One region of the Sulfitobacter sp. W027 genome, then DNA from elsewhere that is predicted to be linked to it. Evidence: riboswitches for the same ligand, from Rfam matches in the RefSeq annotation. Region 1 holds a riboswitch; the other holds the start of a gene.

Region 1 (6,052 bases):
CCCAGGTGAAACCTTCGCCCATCGTGTGCCATGTCACCTCGTCCAGCTGTTCAAAGAACAGCCGCTCGCCTGTCTTCCATTTGCCCTTGATGAACTGCACCACGCCGACGCGCTGTTTCCATCCAAGGGCGCGTACGACAACGCCAAAAGCAGAAGAGGATTTGCCCTTGCCTGGCCCTGTGTGAACCAGCACCAGACCTTTTTCTGGGTCTTGCAGCTCGGCCACCTTGGCGCGCTGCTCGGCCTGACGCTGCTGCATCTTTTCCTTGTGGTCTTGCGGATCCGCATCGCTCATCGGTCAACTCCTTTAGCTGGTTTCGGGGCACCATAGGCAGAGGGCGGGTCAGGCGAAAGCCTGCATTAGATCATGCCTTCGGATCGGTAACAGACCGCGCCTTGCCGCGCTCCATCCCCAATTGGCGCTCGCGCCAGATCACCAATGCGCCCGCGCTGATCACCAGCGCCGCGCCCGCCAGCATCATCATCGTCGGCAGTTCTGCAAAGAAGACATAGCCCAGCACGATGGCGAAAAGCATCGAGGTATAGTCATAGGGCGCCAGCATCGAAGCCGAGCCAAAGCGATAGGCCGAGGTAATCAGAATTTGCGCCACTCCGCCAATCAGCCCGGCCAGAACCAAGAGGCCGAAGGTTTGCAGATCCGGCATGACCCAACCAAAGGGCAGGGTGCAAAGGGCCAGCAGCGACGCGGTGCAGGAGAAGTAGAAGACGATCGCGGCGGTGTCTTCGTTCTGCACCAGCTGGCGAATGTGGATCTGCACAAGGCTGCGCACCATCGTCGCCATCAGGATCAACAGCGCGCCAATGGTGGCCGTCTGCTCCATCGTGCCGATATTGCTGAACCGCGGCCAGAGGATGATCATCACGCCCACCAGCCCCATCGCGACGGCGGTGACGCGGATCAGGCGGATCTGCTCGCCCAGCAGCACGGCGGCAAGGATGACGGTAAAAATCGGCGTGGCGAAACCGATGGCGGTGACCTCTGGCAGGGGCAGCAGGCCAAGGCCAGTGAAGGTCAGGCCCATCGCAGTAGTGCCAAACAGCCCGCGCCAGACATGGCCCATCGGGTTCTTCGTCTTGAGCCCGCTTTTCAGTTTGCCGCGTTGTGCCAGCCAGATCAGGATCACCGGAATGGCAAAGAAAGAGCGGAAGAAGACCGACTCGCCCGCCGGCACGTCGTCGGCCAGCGACTTGATGATCGCGGACATGCAGGTAAAGAGCAAAATCGCCGTGATCTTCAGCCCGACGCCAAGGGCGGGGCGGGCGGAGAAATCATCGACTTTCATGCTCTGGTCCTCATGCTTCGGGGCCAATCCGTCCGCGGTTGGTTCCGATCTGCCCGCGGTGCAGGAGCAGGTGATCCAGCAGCACGCAGGCCATCATCGCCTCGCCCACGGGCACCGCCCGGATGCCCACGCAGGGATCGTGGCGGCCCTTGGTGATGATCTCGGTCTCTTCGCCTTGTTTGGTGATGGTGCGCCGCGTGGTCAGGATGCTGGACGTCGGTTTGACCGCGAAACGCACGACCACATCCTGCCCGGTGCTGATCCCGCCCAAGATACCGCCCGCATGGTTGGAGGAGTACTCCGGCCCCTCCGGCCCCATGGTGATCTCATCGGCGTTCAATTCGCCCGTCAGCATCGCCGCCGACATGCCTTCGCCGATTTCCACGCCTTTGACGGCATTGATGCTCATCATCGCGGCGGCCAGATCGGTGTCGAGCTTGCCATAGACCGGCGCGCCGATCCCCGCAGGCACGCCGCGCGCGGTGACTTCGATGATTGCACCGACGCTGCTGCCCGATTTGCGCAGCCCGTCGAGATACGCGGCCCAGTCGCCTGCCGCCTTGGCATCGGGTACCCAAAACGGGTTATGCTCGATCTGGTCCCAATCGAACGCATCCCGGTCGATCTTATGTGGACCCATCTGCACCATATAGCCGGTGATTTTCAGGTTCGGCGCCAACGCTTTGATCGCCTCACGCGCCAGACCGCCCGCCGCCACCCGCGCCGCCGTCTCGCGCGCCGAGGAACGCCCACCCCCGCGATAGTCGCGGATGCCGTATTTTTGGAAATAGGTGATGTCGGCGTGACCGGGGCGGAACTTGTCCTTGATATCCCCGTAGTCTTTCGAGCGCTGATCGGTGTTTTCGATCATCAGTTGGATCGGCGTGCCGGTGGTGACGCCCTCGAAAGTGCCGGATAATATCCGCACCTCATCCGCTTCACGCCGCTGCGTGGTGTATTTGTTCTGGCCCGGTTTGCGCTTGTCCAACCACTGCTGGATCATCGCTTCGTCAATCGGCACGCCGGGGGGGCAGCCATCAATCGTGGCGCCAAGGGCGGGCCCGTGGCTCTCGCCCCATGTGGTGACCCGGTAAAGATGGCCAAAGCTGTTGATCGACATGGGCGGACCTCCTGTTGTCAAACCCTTAGCGGGGGCAGCGCCCTGCCTCAAGGGGATTTGCCTTGCCAATTGTGTGGGGGGCATCTACCCCTGACGCTACCTCGGGGGGCCTTTCGGCTGAGATGTGCGTGTTGCGCGGACCCGTTGAACCTGAACCGGTTAACACCGGCGGAGGGAAGGTCCGGACAGACATCCACCTTTTACCTTTCGCCGCAAAAGGAGGATGCAATGAAGTATCTTACACTTGCTGCGGGCGTCATGGGCGCATCGGCTGCATGGGCGGAGACGCCTGAACTGACAGTCTATACCTACGACAGTTTCGTCACCGAATGGGGCCCCGGCCCGGCCATCGAAAAGGGTTTTGAGGCCGAATGCGGCTGCGATCTGAAATTTGTCGGTATGGGCGATGGCGCGGCCTTGCTGGCACGGCTGAAGCTCGAAGGCGCACGCTCTGACGCGGATATCGTGTTGGGCCTCGACACCAGCCTTGTCGCCGCCGCCAAGGAGACAGAGTTGTTTGCGCCGAGCGGGTTGCAAGCCGAATACGACCTGCCGATCATTTGGGAAGATGACGTATTCGTCCCTTACGACTGGGGCTACTTTGCCTTTGTTCACGGCACCGATCTTGCGGCCCCTGCCGATTTCAAAACGCTGGCCGAGAGCGATTTGAAGATCGTCATCCAAGACCCGCGCTCATCGACCCCCGGTTTGGGCCTGCTGATGTGGGTCAAAGCGGCTTACGGCGACGACGCATCCGAGGTTTGGGCTGCGCTGGCGGATAACGTCGTGACCGTGACCAAAGGCTGGTCCGAAGCTTACGGTCTCTTCCTCGAAGGCGAGGCCGACATGGTGCTGAGCTACACCACATCCCCCGCCTACCACCTGATCGCGGAAGAGGATGACAGCAAGACTGCCGCGCTCTTTGACGAAGGCCACTATATGCAGATCGAAGTGGCGGGGAAACTTGCGGGGTCGGATCAGCCGGAACTGGCGGATCAATTCCTGCAATACCTCGTCTCTGATGCCGCACAGTCGGTGCTGCCGACGACCAACTGGATGTATCCTGCCGTGACGCCTCAGGATGGTCTGCCCGAAGGGTTCGACGGGATGATCCAGCCCGGTAAGGCGCTGTTGGTGCCCAATGCCGATGTACCTGCGCTCCGGGAAGAGGCCGTGAACGAATGGCTGACCGCGCTGTCGCGCTAAGCAACAAGACGGGGCTTTTCGCCGCCGCTCTGGTCGCGGGCTTGATCCTCGCCGCCTTGGTCGCCATTTTCATGGCGGCCGATGTGGCGGCGGGGCTGGGGGCCGCGGATTGGGCGGCGGTGCGTTTTACCGTCACGCAGGCGGTGTGGTCGGCGGTGTTGTCCGTTCTGCTCGCGGTACCGGTCGCGCGGGCCTTGGCACGGCGGCGGTTCTGGGGGCGGGGGGCGTTGATTACGCTACTCGGCGCGCCTTTTGTCCTGCCGGTGATCGTGGCGGTGCTGGGGCTACTGACGGTCTTTGGCCGTTCGGGCGTGCTCAACCAGTTTGGTGCGGCTCTAGGCCTGCCGTCGGTGTCGATCTACGGGCTGCACGGCGTGGTTCTGGCCCATGTTTTCTTTAACCTTCCATTGGCGACACGGCTTTTGCTGCAAGGCTGGCAAAGCATCCCGTCCGAGCGGTTTCGGCTGGCCGGACAGCTACAGATGACGCCCCGCGCGCTGTTTCTGACGCTTGAATGGCCGATGTTGCGGCAGGTGTTGCCCGGGGTGGCGGCGCTGATTTTCGTGATTTGCCTAACGAGTTTTGCCGTGGCGTTGACGCTGGGCGGCGGACCGCGTGCGACGACGATTGAACTGGCGATCTATCAGGCGTTTCGGTTTGATTTTGATCTGGGCCTCGCCGCGCTATTATCGGTAGTGCAGCTTGTTCTGGCTGGCACTGCGGCGGTTGCGGCGCTTTGGCTTATTCCGCCGATCAGTATGGGCGGCGGATTGGACAGCCCCCTGCGCCGCTGGGATGCGCGGGGCGGAGGGCAACGGGTGTTGGATGGGGTGGTAATTATGCTCGCTGCCTTGTTTTTGCTGCTGCCTCTAGGGGCTGTGATGCTGCGCGGGTTGGTTGGTTTAGGACAACTGCCGCCTTCGGTTTGGCAGGCCACGTTGAACAGCGTTCTGGTAGTGGGGTTGAGCGTGGCGGTGCTGGCCCTGCTGGCGCTGCCGATGGCGGGTTGGATCGCCACCCGGCGGCGCGGCGGGGTGGAGGCGATTGGCTTGATGGGCCTCGCCGCCTCGCCGCTGATGATCGGCACGGGGTGGTTCATTCTGATCAACCCCGTACTTGACCCGGCGCGGCTGAGCCTGCCGGTCACGGCCTTGGTCAACGCGCTCATGGCGCTGCCTTTTGTGCTGCGCATTCTGGTGCCCCGCCTTCGCGAGATGTTGCAGGATTTTGGCCCGCTGACGCAGACCCTCGGCATGAGAGGTTGGGCGCTGTGGCGTCTGCTGGTCTTGCCGCGTTTGCGCCCGCAACTGGGCTTTGCCGCCGGGCTGACCGGGGCGCTGTCGGTGGGGGATCTCGGCGTGATCGCGCTGTTCGCCGATCAGGACCGTGCGACACTGCCGTTGCAAATGTACCGTTTGATGGGCGCCTACCGGATGGAGGCCGCAGCAGGCGCGGCGCTGTTACTGCTGGTCTTGGCGCTGGCGGTGTTTTTCATCTGCGACAAATGGGGGCGCTGGCATGCTGACGCTTGAAGAGATGCGCATTGAGCGGGGCGATTTCAGCCTCACGGCCGACATGACGCTGGCGCAGGGGCGCAGCTACGCGGTGATCGGCCCCTCGGGGTCGGGCAAATCGACCCTGCTGGCGGCGATCTGTGGGTTTGTGCCGGTGGCGGCGGGGCGGTTGTTGCGGGAGGGGGAGGAGATCACGGATCAGCATCCCGGCCAGCGCGGCATGACGATGCTGTTTCAGGATAATAACCTGTTCCCACATCTTACTGTGCGTCAGAACGTCGGCCTTGGACTGCGCCCCGATCTTCGGTTGAAAGCGGCGGATCGAGAGAAAATTGATGTGGCCCTCGCGCGGGTGGGGCTCAGCGATCACGCCGCGAAACGCCCCGGGGCGCTGTCGGGCGGACAGCAAAGTCGCGTGGCGCTGGCGCGGGTGCTGGTGCAGGCGCGGCCTTGGGTGCTGTTGGATGAGCCCTTTGCCGCACTCGGCCCGGCGCTGCGGATTGAGATGCTCGACCTCGTCCAAGACCTCGCCCGCGAGACCGGGGCGGGGTTGATCATGGTGACCCATGCACCGGATGACGTGCGCCGCATCGCGGATGAGGTGATCTTTGTCGAAGGCGGGCGCGCCCATGCGCCGGGGCCGGCTGCGGAATTGCTGGGCAACCCGCCCCCGGCCCTGCGCGCCTATCTCGGCTAGGCGGCGGAAATTTTTGAAATTTCCGGGGCGTTTTCTTTTAAAGAAAACGCCTTCAACGTTTCGGTCATGCCAAGAGCTGCTTGAGCAGCCTCGCGTCCTTTGGTGACGAAGTGATCCCGGTAGATCGCATTGTGGTGGTCGGTTTCCTGATAATGATGCGGAGTGAGCGAGACCGACAGCACCGGTAGGTCGCAGTCCAGCCCCACGCGCA
Region 2 (6,052 bases), 1.6 Mb from region 1:
CCCCGCCCCCGGCCCGGCCTATCCGCAGGACGAATTGTTCAGCATCCTCAGCCGGACCTTGGGCGTGCCGATCTTTCAGGAACAGGCGATGAAGATCTCCATCGACGCGGCACGGTTCTCGCCCGCCGAGGCCAATGAACTGCGCAAGGCCATGGCCACCTTCCGCTCGCGCGGGACGATTGAAAAGCTACAGGACAAGATGGTGGGCCGGATGACCAAGCGCGGCTATGACCCGGTCTTCGCGCAGCGCTGTTTCGACCAGATCAAGGGGTTTGGCGAATACGGATTTCCCGAAAGCCATGCGGCGAGTTTTGCCAAGCTGGTCTACGTCTCGTCTTGGATGAAATGCCACTACCCGGCGGCCTTTGCCTGCGCGCTCTTGAACTCGCAGCCGATGGGGTTTTATGCGCCCGCGCAGATCGTGCGGGACGCCCGCGAGCATCAGGTCGAGGTGCGCGATGTGGATGTGAACCTCTCGGACTGGAACTGCACGCTGGAACCCTGCGGCGACGGATTTGCCCTGCGCTTGGGGCTGCGCATGGTGGACGGGCTGCAGGAGAAGGCCGGCGCGCGGATCATGGACCGGCGCGAGATGCCTTACGCGGATGTCGAGGACCTCAAGAGCCGCGCAGGCCTCGACGCCAAGGCGATCCGTCAACTCGCTGCCGCCGACACGATGCGCAGCATGGGGATCGACCGGCGCCAGGCGCTTTGGCAGGCACAAGGGCTGCGCGACGCGCCTGCCTTGCCGATCTTCGACCATGCCGAGGCTTCGGCCCGCGGACCGGAGCCGGAAGTGCATCTGCCGGTGATGCCGAAAGCCGAACAGGTGGTGGCCGACTACCAGACGCTGCGGCTATCGCTGAAGGCGCATCCGATGTCTTTCTACCGCTCCAGCCTCGCCGCACAGGGGTTTTCCTCGGCCCGGGACCTCTCGCGCATGGGGCATGGGAGGCGGGTGAAACTGGCCGGGCTGGTGCTGGTGCGGCAAAAACCCGGCAGCGCCAAGGGGGTGTGTTTCATCACGCTGGAGGATGAATTCGGCGTGGCGAACCTCGTGATCTGGCCCAATATGTTCAAGCTCTACCGCCCCACGATCATGTCGGCGCGGCTTCTGGTGGTCGAGGGCCGCGTGCAGACCGACGGGCGGGTGATCCATGTGGTGGCCGACCGGCTTGAGGACCGCTCTGACAGGCTTGCTTCGCTGTCGGACGCACCGATGCCCGGGATCACTACGCGGGGCGATCATCCAACCCACCCGCTGCCCGGTCAGGTGGCGATGCATTCGCATCCACGCGACGCGCGTGTGATCCCCAAGTCGCGGGATTTTCATTAACGAATCTTCATGTAGTAGATGAAGTAACTCCCGCAAGAATCTGAAAATTATATACAATACATAAAATAACCGTCACCAGTTGACCCCGCCACCCCGCCTCGCTAGCCTGCCCGCAATCCGTTGGGGTGCCGCAAGGCTGAGAGGTGAAAACCGACCCATCGAACCTGATCCGGGTCGTACCGGCGTAGGGAACGGAACCACGCATCGGCCCCATGCGGCCCGTCGTTTATCCCGTATCCACACGCCCTAGGCCCATCTAACACATGGGGGCCAAATGGCGTTTCAAGCACTGACGATTGCGGGGTCCGACAGCGGCGGCGGGGCGGGGATTCAGGCCGACCTCAAGACCTTCAGCGCGCTTGGCGTCTATGGGGCGAGCGTGCTCACCGCCGTGACCGCGCAGAACACCCGCGCGGTCACCGGGGTCGAGATGATCTCCCCCAAAATGATCCGCGCACAGATGGCAGCGGTTTTTGACGATCTGGCGATTGGCGTGGTCAAAGTCGGTATGTTGGGCGATCCAGAGACGATCAATACTGTGGCCGAGGGGCTGGCAAGCTGCGCTGCTCCTGTGGTGCTCGACCCGGTGATGGTGGCGAAATCCGGCGATGCGCTGCTCTCTGCCGAGGCGGTGGCGACCCTGCGCGACCGGATGCTGCCCCTCGCCCATGTGCTGACGCCGAACCTGCCCGAGGCCGCACGGCTGCTGGACAGGCCGGAAGCCACCGATGAGGCCACCATGCTGGAACAGGGCCGCGCCCTGCTCTCTGCCGGTCCCGGCGCGGTGCTGATGAAGGGTGGGCATGGCAAGGGGCAGACCTGCGTCGATCTGCTGATCACCGACGATGAAACCCTGCGCCTTTCCGCGCCCCGCCAGCATACCGCGAACACCCACGGCACCGGCTGCACCCTCTCTGCTGCCATCGCCGCAGGGCTGGCGCGGGGGCAGAGGCTGCAAGACGCCGTACAGGCGGCCCACGCCTATCTGCAACGCGCCATTGCCGCTGCCGACACCCTCAACATCGGCAGCGGCCACGGGCCGGTGCACCATTTCCACGCGGTCTGGCGCAATGAGTGACGTCACCATCATCGGCGCAGGGGTTGCGGGGCTCTGGGCCGCACAGGCCTGTCTGGCGCAGGGGCTACGGCCTCGGTTGGTTGACCGCAAAGGCACGCCCGGCCCGCATGGGTGTTCGTGGTGGGCGGGCGGGATGCTCGCGCCCTTCTGCGAAGGGGCGGTAAGCGAACCTGCGGTGGTGAGCCACGGACGGCGTGCCGCGGTGCTGTGGGGAGAGGTCACGGAAGTCACCCACAGGGGCACGCTGGTCCTCGCCCCCGAACGTGACCGCGCTGAAATCCAGCGGTTTGCCGACCGGACCGAAAGCCACAGCACTTCCGACGCGGAGGCCATCGCGACCCTAGAACCGGACCTCGCAGGGCGTCATCGGCGCGGGCTGTTCTTTGCTGAAGAAGCGCATCTGAACCCGCGCCAAGCGCTGCATGATCTGTCCGAAACGCTCACCGCCCAAGGAGTGAAGGTCGAGACCACGCCCCTCACCCCTTCGGAGGTCACAGGCCCGGTGATTGACTGCCGAGGCATGGCCGCCAGCGCCGACCTACCCAGCCTGCGTGCGGTGCGCGGCGAGATGATCTTGCTGCGCGCGCCTGAGATCACCCTCACCCGCCCGATCCGCCTGCTGCACCCGCGCCACCCGCTTTATGTGGTGCCGCGTGGCGACGGACTTTACATGCTGGGCGCGACCCAGATCGAAAGCGCCAGCCGCGCCAAGATGACGGCTCGCTCGGCGCTGGAATTGCTCTCGGCGGCCTATGCGCTCGACCCGCGCTTTGCCGAAGGGGAGATCGTCGAGATGGGCGCGGACCTGCGCCCGGCCTTTGCCGACAACCTGCCCGGCATCGTGCAACGCGGTGCAGTGCTGCACCTTAATGGATTGTTTCGGCATGGATTTTTAATGGCGCCGGCCTTGGCCGAACAAGCGGCGGCCTTTCTTGCAACAGCGACAACGAGGGATTTATTCCGTGAAGATTGAAGTGAACGGCGAGACGCGTGAGATCACCGCCGCGCAGCTTGGCGCGGCCTTGGCCGAACTAGGCTGGGGCGAGGCGAAAGTCGCCACCGCGCTCAACGGCGCCTTCGTTCCCGCAGGCGCTCGGAGTGCGACGACGCTCAGCGATGGCGACCGGCTCGAAGTTCTCAGCGCCATGCAGGGGGGCTGAACGATGCGCGACTTTTACGGCACCGCCCTGCCCCTGCCGCTGATGCTGGGCACCGCGCGCTACCCGTCGCCCACCGTGATGGAGGCCGCCTTTCGCCAAAGTGCCGCCCCGGTTGCAACCGTTTCGCTGCGCCGCGAACAGGGCGCGGGTCAGGCGTTTTGGGACATGGTGCGCGGGCTTGGCGTGCATCTGCTGCCCAATACCGCCGGTTGCCATTCCGCGCGCGAGGCGATCACTACAGCGCAGATGGCGCGGGAGTATTTCGGCACCAATTGGATCAAGCTGGAGGTCATCGGTCATGCCGACACCCTGCAACCCGATCCCTTCGGGCTGGTCGAGGCCGCCGAGGCGCTCTGCGCCGATGGGTTCGAGGTCTTCCCCTATACCACAGAAGATCAGGTGCTGGCTGCCCGACTGGTCGATGCGGGCTGCCGGGTGCTGATGCCTTGGGGTGCTCCAATCGGCTCCGGGCTGGGGCTGAACAATCTCCACGGGCTGCGCAGCCTGCGGGCGGCATTTCCCGATGTGGCCATGGTAATTGACGCAGGTCTCGGCCTGCCCAGCCATGCGGCGCAGGCTTTGGAGATGGGGTTCGACGCGGTGCTCCTGAACACCGCCGTCGCCGAGGCCCACGACCCCGCCGCCATGGCCGAAGCCTTTGCACTGGCCTGCCGCGCGGGGGCTCTTGCCGCCGCTTCTGGTCCCATGGGTCAACGCGACATGGCCGTGCCCTCCACCCCCGTGATCGGAAAGGCTTGGCTATGACCCTCCCGCGTTTTTATCCCGTTTTTGACAGCGCTGCATGGGTAGCACGGGCAGTGCCCTTGGGCGTGAGGCTGGTGCAACTTCGCATCAAGGATGCACCTGAAGAGGTGTTGCGGAGCGAGATCACCACCGCGCTTGACCTCTGCCGCCAGCACGGCGCGCTGCTGGTGGTGAATGACCACTGGCAACTGGCGATCGAACTGGGGGCCGAGTGGCTGCATCTGGGCCAAGAGGATCTGGACGTGGCCGACATCCCCGCCATCCGCCGGGCGGGACTCAAGCTGGGCCTATCCACCCATGACCATGCTGAGCTTGGCCGCGCGCTGGCCCTCGCCCCCGATTACATCGCGCTTGGCCCCGTCTATCCGACGATCCTGAAAAAGATGAAATGGACCGAACAGGGGCTCGACCGGCTGACGGAATGGAAAGCGCGGATCGGGGATATCCCGCTTTGCGCCATCGGCGGAATGAGCGTCGCCCGCGCGCCGGGGGTCTTTGCCGCCGGGGCCGATACGGTGGCGGCGGTCACGGATATCACCCTGAACCCCGACCCCGAAGCGCGGATGCGCGAATGGCTTGAGGTGACGGCATGAGCCGCTATGCCCGCCAGACCGTTCTGCCGCAGGTCGGTGCCGAGGGACAGGCTCGGCTGGCTGCGGCGCATGTGCTGGTCGTTGGTGCCGGAGCGCTGGCGGTGCCGGTGCTGCAATATCTCGTCGGGGCCGGTGTTGGGCAGATCACGTTGGTCGATGGCGATGTGGTGGCGATGAGCAATCTGCACCGCCAACCGCTCTACCGGATGGATGATATTGGCAGGTCCAAGGTCAAGGCCGCCGCCGAGGCGATGGCGGCTCTGAACCCCGAGGCGACGGTTACGCCCCGCGCTGAATGGCTCACCCCCGCCAATGCGCCCGCGTTGCTTGCGGAATGCGATATCGCCCTCGACTGCGCGGATACGTTCGCCGCCAGTCTGACGCTTTCGGATGGGGCCTTGGCACAGGGCAAACCGCTGATCTCGGCCTCCGCGCTTGGACTGTCGGGCTATGTTGGCGGCTTCTGTGGGCCTGCCCCGTCGCTCCGCGCCGTTTTCCCCGACCTGCCGCAGACGGCAGCCACCTGTGACACGGCGGGCGTCTTGGGCCCTGTGGTGGGGATGATCGGCGCGGCGCAGGCGCAGATGGCGCTCTCGGTGCTGCTGGGGCTGTCGCCCTCCCCGCTTGGGCAGCTGATGATCTGGGACGCCGCACATTGGCGCATGTCGGGCTTTCGATTTGACGCCGCGCCCGAGCCTGAAACGCTGACGCCTTTCATAGCCGAATGCCAGATCACCCCCCGCGATCTGGTCATCGACCTACGCACCGAAGCGCCCGCCCCCTTCTCGGCCCAAGCACGCCATGTCCCGCCCGAGGCGCTGCCAGACCTGCCGCTACCACCCGATACATCGCGCATCGTGCTCGCCTGCCGCACCGGCCTGCGCGCCCATCACGCCGCTAACACCCTTCGCACCCGCTGGCCGGTCCAGATCGCCCTGCTGGCCCTGCCCGGCGCCTAATCCTTTCCTGAACAAACACTATATTGGAGCCTCTCCCTTGAAAAATATCTTCGCCCCCCTCGCCTTCACACTGATCACCGCCCCCGCCATGGCCCAAGACAAGATGACCGTCATGCTGGACTGGTTCATCAACCCCGATCATGGGCCGATCATTCTGGCGC

The links. Region 1 has a riboswitch for thiamine pyrophosphate ahead of thiB (thiamine ABC transporter substrate binding subunit). Riboswitches for the same ligand answer to the same signal wherever they lie in the genome.
Region 2: another riboswitch for thiamine pyrophosphate. It lies ahead of thiD (bifunctional hydroxymethylpyrimidine kinase/phosphomethylpyrimidine kinase); the one in region 1 lies ahead of thiB (thiamine ABC transporter substrate binding subunit).

Annotation. Positions count from the first base shown of each region.
Region 1 covers NZ_CP083564.1:213,462-219,513, forward strand. Annotated here, with positions in the region: gene cobO (cob(I)yrinic acid a,c-diamide adenosyltransferase) at 1-295, opposite strand, end outside; gene K3759_RS01010 (DMT family transporter) at 366-1,304, opposite strand; gene aroC (chorismate synthase) at 1,315-2,424, opposite strand; TPP riboswitch at 2,517-2,618, shown strand; gene thiB (thiamine ABC transporter substrate binding subunit) at 2,653-3,630, shown strand; gene K3759_RS01025 (thiamine/thiamine pyrophosphate ABC transporter permease ThiP) at 3,606-5,162, shown strand; gene K3759_RS01030 (ATP-binding cassette domain-containing protein) at 5,149-5,841, shown strand; gene K3759_RS01035 (6,7-dimethyl-8-ribityllumazine synthase) at 5,838-6,052, opposite strand, start outside.
Region 2 covers NZ_CP083564.1:2,007,214-2,013,265, forward strand. Annotated here, with positions in the region: gene K3759_RS09820 (error-prone DNA polymerase) at 1-1,336, shown strand, start outside; TPP riboswitch at 1,448-1,544, shown strand; gene thiD (bifunctional hydroxymethylpyrimidine kinase/phosphomethylpyrimidine kinase) at 1,611-2,414, shown strand; gene K3759_RS09830 (FAD-dependent oxidoreductase) at 2,407-3,387, shown strand; gene thiS (sulfur carrier protein ThiS) at 3,377-3,574, shown strand; gene K3759_RS09840 (thiazole synthase) at 3,578-4,339, shown strand; gene K3759_RS09845 (thiamine phosphate synthase) at 4,336-4,932, shown strand; gene K3759_RS09850 (HesA/MoeB/ThiF family protein) at 4,929-5,891, shown strand; gene K3759_RS09855 (ABC transporter substrate-binding protein) at 5,929-6,052, shown strand, end outside.